DNA from 3 places in the Micromonospora lupini genome. Region 3 is predicted to be linked to each of the others. Evidence: predicted binding sites of a transcription regulator. Region 3 holds the regulator's gene; each other region holds the start of a gene.
What was found. Region 3 encodes HrcA, which represses chaperone genes, less so after heat shock. Its sites were predicted from a motif close to GGTTNGCACNCTCNNNNNGAGNGTGCNAACC; they were not measured.
Positions count from the first base shown of each region.

Region 1: groL (chaperonin GroEL) is a predicted target of HrcA. The motif match lies at 713-743, and genes of this name have one in related genera.
Region 2: groES (co-chaperone GroES) is a predicted target of HrcA. The motif match lies at 794-824, and genes of this name have one in related genera.

Region 1 covers NZ_JAPENL010000002.1:870,406-872,672, reverse strand. The annotation lists gene OOJ91_RS18955 (hypothetical protein) at 1-665, shown strand, start outside; gene groL (chaperonin GroEL) at 938-2,267, shown strand, end outside.
Region 2 covers NZ_JAPENL010000002.1:513,726-515,992, reverse strand. The annotation lists gene OOJ91_RS17185 (helix-turn-helix domain-containing protein) at 1-622, opposite strand, end outside; gene groES (co-chaperone GroES) at 958-1,272, shown strand; gene groL (chaperonin GroEL) at 1,343-2,267, shown strand, end outside.
Region 3 covers NZ_JAPENL010000001.1:3,111,175-3,113,441, forward strand. The annotation lists gene dnaJ (molecular chaperone DnaJ) at 1-376, opposite strand, end outside; gene hrcA (heat-inducible transcriptional repressor HrcA) at 450-1,472, opposite strand; gene OOJ91_RS14455 (DUF4870 domain-containing protein) at 1,699-2,267, shown strand, end outside.

The DNA.
Region 1 (2,267 bases), on a different contig from region 3:
AGGCGCAGGCCCAGATGGATCCGGCGGCCGGGCTGCCGGACAACTTCGCCGTCACCCTGGCAACCCTCATCGGCGCGCTGGTCGGCAGCAGCCTGCTGATCGGTCTGGTGCAGGCGGTGGGGTGGGCCGCCGGCAGTTGGGTGATCACCCAGCAGGCGACAGGCCGGCCCGGCAGCCTCGATGCGGCGCTGCGGTACGGCCTGCGCCGGGCGCTCGGCCTGTGGGGCTGGACGCTGCTGATCAGTCTCCTCGTCGGTATCGGTTCCTGCTGCTGCCTCCTGCCGGGCATCTATCTGGCGTTCGCGTTGAGCCTGGCCGGCCCGGTCTACCTGTTCGAGCGGCAGAACCCGATCGGCAGGTCGTTCGGGATGTTCCACGCCCGACTCGGTCTGGTGCTCGGTCGGGTGGCGGTGGTGGGCGGGGCCGTGATCGTCGGCACTGCGGTTCCCGGCTTCCTCGAGTCGGCGGGCACCGCCGCGTTCGGTGCGGACCCGTTCGCCTCCCCGGGCGCCGCGGTCGGGGCGGTGGCGGTGATCGCTGTCACGGCGGTGCTGGCGCTGCCGGCCCACCTCGTCCAGTTGATCGGTCTGCTGATCACGTACGCCGAGCAACGCGCCCATGAGGCGCCGGTGAACGGGGCCACACTGGCCGCGGAACTCGGCTGAGCGGGCTCATCGTGCTTGCACTCGGCAGGTGAGAGTGCTAAACAAGTCATTGGCACTCGCATACCGTGAGTGCCAATGGTCGGGACGGTGGGGCCAGGTTGCCCAGGCGTGGAGACGCCGGGGCGGCACATGGCCGGTCGTCGCGGGCTATCCGGCCCGGCCGAAGGACGTCGTCGTCGCCAGGTGGCGACGTCCCAAGGTGCGTACACCAGGCGGCCCATCCGGGGGACACATCTCGGGTGGCCCGTGAGTGTCCAGGAGGACAACGCCGTATGGCCAAGATGATCGCGTTCGACGAAGAGGCGCGCCGCGGCCTCGAGCGGGGCATGAACCAGCTCGCCGACGCCGTAAAGGTGACCCTCGGCCCCAAGGGCCGCAACGTCGTGCTCGAGAAGAAGTGGGGTGCCCCCACCATCACCAACGATGGTGTGAGCATCGCCAAGGAGATCGAGCTCGAGGACCCGTACGAGAAGATCGGCGCCGAGCTGGTCAAGGAGGTCGCCAAGAAGACCGACGACGTTGCCGGTGACGGCACGACGACGGCGACCGTCCTGGCCCAGGCCCTGGTTCGCGAGGGCCTGCGCAACGTGGCCGCCGGCGCCAACCCGATGGCCCTGAAGCGGGGCATCGAGGCCGCGGTCGCGAGCGTCTCGGAGGAGCTGTCCAAGCTCGCCAAGGACGTCGAGACCAAGGAGCAGATCGCCTCCACCGCCTCCATCTCCGCTGGCGACAGCACCGTCGGCGAGATCATCGCCGAGGCGATGGACAAGGTCGGCAAGGAAGGCGTCATCACCGTCGAGGAGAGCAACACCTTCGGGCTGGAGCTGGAGCTCACCGAGGGTATGCGCTTCGACAAGGGCTACATCTCGGCCTACTTCATGACCGACCCGGAGCGCATGGAGGCCGTCTTCGACGACCCCTACCTCCTGATCGTCAACAGCAAGATCTCGTCGGTCAAGGACCTGCTCCCGATCCTCGAGAAGGTCATGCAGTCGGGCAAGCCGCTGCTGATCATCTCCGAGGACATCGAGGGCGAGGCCCTGGCGACCCTGGTCGTCAACAAGGTCCGGGGCACCTTCAAGTCGGTCGCCGTCAAGGCGCCGGGCTTCGGTGACCGCCGCAAGGCCATGCTCGCCGACATCGCCATCCTCACCGGTGGCCAGGTCATCAGCGAGGAGGTCGGCCTCAAGCTGGACGCCGTCGGCCTCGACATGCTGGGCCGCGCCCGCAAGGTCGTCGTGACCAAGGACGAGACCACAATCGTCGACGGTGCCGGCGACGCCGACCAGATCCAGGGTCGGGTCAACCAGATCCGGGCCGAGATCGACAAGAGCGACTCCGACTACGACCGCGAGAAGCTGCAGGAGCGGCTGGCCAAGCTGGCCGGCGGCGTTGCGGTCATCAAGGTCGGCGCGGCCACCGAGGTCGAGCTCAAGGAGCGCAAGCACCGCATCGAGGACGCCGTTCGCAACGCGAAGGCGGCCGTCGAGGAGGGCATCGTCCCGGGTGGTGGCGTCGCGCTGGTGCAGGCCGGCAAGACCGCCTTCGACAAGCTCGACCTGGTCGGCGACGAGGCGACCGGTGCGAACATCGTCAAGGTCG
Region 2 (2,267 bases), on a different contig from region 3:
CCAGGATGAACGGGCCGTGGAGCCCGATGTGCCAGGGAGTGTCGGCCGGCACGACCCGGACCTGCACGTTCGGCTCGGTGCTCATGGCCAGCAGGTGCTGTAGCTGTTCGCGCATGATCTTGTGGTCGCCGAGCTGCCGGCGCAGCGTGTGCTCCTCCAGCACCGCGACGAGGCGCGGACGCCGGTCGGCGGTCAGCACGGTCTGCCGGGCGAGCCGGGTCACCACACGCGTCTCGACCTGCTCGGCGGTCAGCTCGCCGAGCGTGCCGAGCATCGCCCGCGCATACCCCTCGGTTTGCAGCAGGCCGGGGATCACCGTCGGGTCGTACCAGCGCAGCGCCGCCGCCTCCCGCTCGTTGTCCTCCCAGGGGCGGAACCAGTCGGGCGCGGCGTGGAAGCGGATCAGCTCCAGCATGCCGACGAAGAGACCGCCGGTGTCCAGGGTCGAGTCGATGCGGGCGACGTAATCCGGTCTGACCGGGCTCTGCCCGGTCTCGACAGCACTCACGTACGACGGTGAGTAGTTGATCATCTTGCCCAGCTCCTCCTGGCTGAGCCCGCGCGCCTGGCGTGCGCGGCGTAGCTGTTCGAGCAGGAACGTCAGGGTCGGTATCCGGGCCATTCGATCCCTCTTTCCGCGGCCGTCGGTGATGGCAACCGACGGTAGGGAGCTGGCCACGGCGGGGCGATGCGCTCCCGGCGTGTTGCGGTAACGACTGGCGGAACTGTGGCGACACGGACAGCGGCGCGTTGGCACTCTCCTTGACGGAGTGCTAGCCACGGAATAACCTGCGATTAGCACTCTCACCCTGAGGGTGCCAGCTTCCGGGTCTCGCGACCCGGGTGCGCACGCCAGGCGGACCGGCACCCGCGACGACGGCACCGCCCGGTGGCATGAGGCAGATTGACGCTGGTCAGCCCCGCTGGCCGGCAACGAAACCAGTACCCCAGGAGGGTATGCCCGTGACTACCGCGACCAAGGTTGCGATCAAGCCGCTCGAGGACCGCATCGTGGTCCAGGCGAATGAGGCTGAGACCACCACGGCGTCGGGCATCGTGATCCCCGACACCGCCAAGGAGAAGCCGCAGGAGGGCACTGTCCTCGCTGTGGGCCCGGGGCGCGTCGACGACAACGGCAACCGGGTTCCGGTTGACGTGCAGGTCGGCGACACCGTCCTCTACTCGAAGTACGGCGGCACCGAGGTCAAGTACGCCGGCGAGGAGTACCTGGTGCTCTCCGCCCGCGACGTCCTCGCGGTCATCGAGAAGTAAGCAACCGATCAGTGTCGCTGCCCCGGTCCGGCTCGCCGGGCCGGGGCAGCGGCGCTTCGAAGGGACATTCATGGCGAAGATCCTGAGCTTCTCGGACGACGCCCGGCACCTGCTGGAGCACGGTGTCAACGCCCTCGCAGACGCGGTCAAGGTCACCCTCGGCCCGCGCGGGCGCAACGTCGTCCTGGACAAGAAATTCGGTGCGCCGACGATCACCAACGATGGTGTGACCATCGCCAAGGAGATCGAGCTCACCAACCCCTACGAGAACCTCGGCGCGCAGCTGGTCAAGGAGGTGGCGACCAAGACCAACGACGTCGCCGGCGACGGGACCACCACCGCGACCGTGCTGGCACAGGCGATGGTCCGTGAGGGCCTGCGCAACGTGACCGCCGGGACCAACCCGGCCGGCCTCAAGCGGGGCATCGACGCGGCGGCCGCCAAGGTCTCCGAGGCGCTGCTCGGCCGGGCCGTCGAGGTCGCCGGCAAGGAGTCGATCGCGAACGTGGCGACGATCTCCGCGCAGGACGCCACCATCGGCGAGCTGATCGCCGAGGCGATGGAGCGGGTCGGCCGCGACGGTGTCATCACCGTCGAGGAGGGCTCGATGCTCACCACCGAGCTGGACGTGACCGAGGGTCTCCAGTTCGACAAGGGCTTCATCTCGCCGAACTTCGTCACCGACCTGGAGGGTCAGGAGTCCGTCCTGGAGGACGCGTACATCCTGGTCACCACCCAGAAGATCTCGGCGATCGAGGAGCTGCTGCCGCTGCTGGAGAAGGTCCTGCAGAACAGCAAGCCCCTGCTGATCATCGCCGAGGACGTGGACGGTCAGGCGCTCTCCACCCTGGTGGTCAACTCGCTGCGCAAGACCCTCAAGGTCTGCGCGGTCAAGGCCCCGGGCTTCGGCGACCGGCGCAAGGCCATGCTCCAGGACATCGCGATCTCCACAGGCGCCGAGCTGGTCGCCCCGGAGCTGGGCTACAAGCTCGACC
Region 3 (2,267 bases):
CGAGTCGCAGGATCGCGTCGGCGCCCGGGCGGGTCCGCGGACGTGGGCCACGGGCGCCACCTCCGGCGCCGCCGAAGAACGCGTCCATGATGTCCTGAAAACCGACGAACGGGCCGGCCCCGCCGGGGCCACCCGGGCCGCCGGCGCCGCCGCCTCCCGGGGCGAGCGGGTCGCCACCCAGGTCGACGATCTGCCGCTTCCGGTCGTCCGAGAGGACCTCGTACGCGGCGTTGATGTCCTTGAACTTCTCCTGAGCCTCCGGGTCCGGATTGACGTCCGGGTGGAACTGGCGCGCCAGCTTGCGGTAGGCGCGCTTGATCTCGTCATCGGAGGCTTCCCGGCTGACACCGAGGATGCCGTAGTAGTCCCTGGCCACTGCGTTCCGTGTCCTCATGTTCGTCTCGCGTTACGCCGACCGGCGGCCGCAGCCGGCCGTCGGCCCTGACTGGTCAGTTCTGGGCCAGCAGCTCGCCCACGTAGCGTGCCACGGCGCGCACCGTGGCGATATTGCCGGGGTAGTCCATCCGGGTGGGCCCCAACACGCCGAGGCCACCCACGATGGTGGCCCCCGGGCCGTACCCGGTGCTGACCACCGAGGCGGCGCGCAGGTTGTCGAACTCGTTCTCGTCGCCGATCAACACCCGGGTCGTGCTGGGCTCGGTCTCGCCGATGAGCTTGAGGAGCACGACCTCCTCCTCCAGGGCCTCAAGGATCGGCCGCAGCGAGCCCTGGAAGTCGAGCAGGCCACCCCGGGTGAGGTTGGCGGTGCCGGCCAGGGCGATGCGTTCCTCGTGCCGCTCGACGAGCGTCTCCAGCAGGACCGTGGCGAGGGTGGTCATCGCCGGACGCAGCTTGGGCGGCGCCTCCTCGACAAGCGCCTGCACCAGCGGCGGAGTGTCCGACAGCCGGGCGCCGGCGAGCTTCTCGTTGACGAGCCGGCGCAGGTCGGTGACGTCGTCGGCGGGGACCGGCCCGGGCAGCTCCACCAGCCGCTGCTCCACCCGCCCGGTGTCGGCGATCATGACGAGCATCAGCCGGGTGGTGGAGATCGGCACCAGCTCCAGGTGCCGCACCGAGGAGCGGGCCAGCGACGGGTACTGCACGACTGCCACCTGCCGGGTGAGCTGGGCGAGCAGGCGTACGGTGCGGTGCACCACGTCGTCGAGGTCGACCGCGCCGACGAGGAAGCGCTCGATGGCCCGGCGTTCGGCAGGGCTGAGCGGCTTGACCCGGGACAGCCTGTCGACGAAGAGGCGGTAGCCGCGGTCGGTGGGCACCCGGCCGGCACTTGTGTGCGGCTGCCGGATGTAGCCCTCCTCCTCCAGCACAGCCATGTCGTTGCGGACCGTGGCCGGGGAGACCCCGAGCTGGTGCCGCTCGACCAGGGCCTTGCTGCCGACCGGCTCCTGGGTGGAGACGTAGTCCTCGACGATGGCGCGGAGCACGGCGAGCTTGCGGTCGTCCAGACCCATCCTCCGCACCTCCTGTCGCACGTCGGCCGCAGGCCCGCGCGGGGCCGACGGCCGTCCTGGCACTCGACTGTAACGAGTGCCAGTCTACGTCGGCGCCCCCGCCGACGCGATGATCAACGACAGCCCGTCGGTGCGGTCCGCGCCACCCCATGCGAGCCGATCGGCCCGCGGGGCCGGGCGGTGTCGCTCTGGTGCGACGTTGCCGCCGGCACCTACCGTGACAGTCATGACTGAACCACCTCGCCCTCCCGGCGCGGGAGACCCCGGCAGTTACCCGCCGGAGCCGACTCCCCCGGGCTCGTCCTCCGCGGCCGAGCCGCCCACCGCACCACTGTCCGGGGCACCCGGCCCGGGCGGCTATCCCCCGGCCGGTGGCTATCCGCCGCCCACCGGTGACCAACCGCCGTCGGGCGGCTACCCTCCGCCGGGTGACTATCCGCCGCCTGGCGGTTACCCGCCGGGCGGCCCGACTGGCGGTTATCCGACCGGGGGCGCGTTCGGCGGTCCCGGTGGCGGTTACGCCAACAACGAGGACAAGACCTGGGCGCTTGTCGCGCACTTCGGTGGCGCGGCTGGGATGATCATCAGTGGGGGCGTACTCGGCTGGATCGCTCCGCTGGTGGCGCTGCTGGCCCGGGGCAACCAGTCCCCGACGGTCCGGTCACACGCCGTCGCCGCGCTCAACTTCCAGCTCATCTGGTCGATCGTCGGCCTGGTCGGCTGGGTGCTCTCGTGCATCCTGATCGGCTTCATCGGCGTCGGGGCGGCCATCATCCTCGGTGCCGTGTTCGGCAT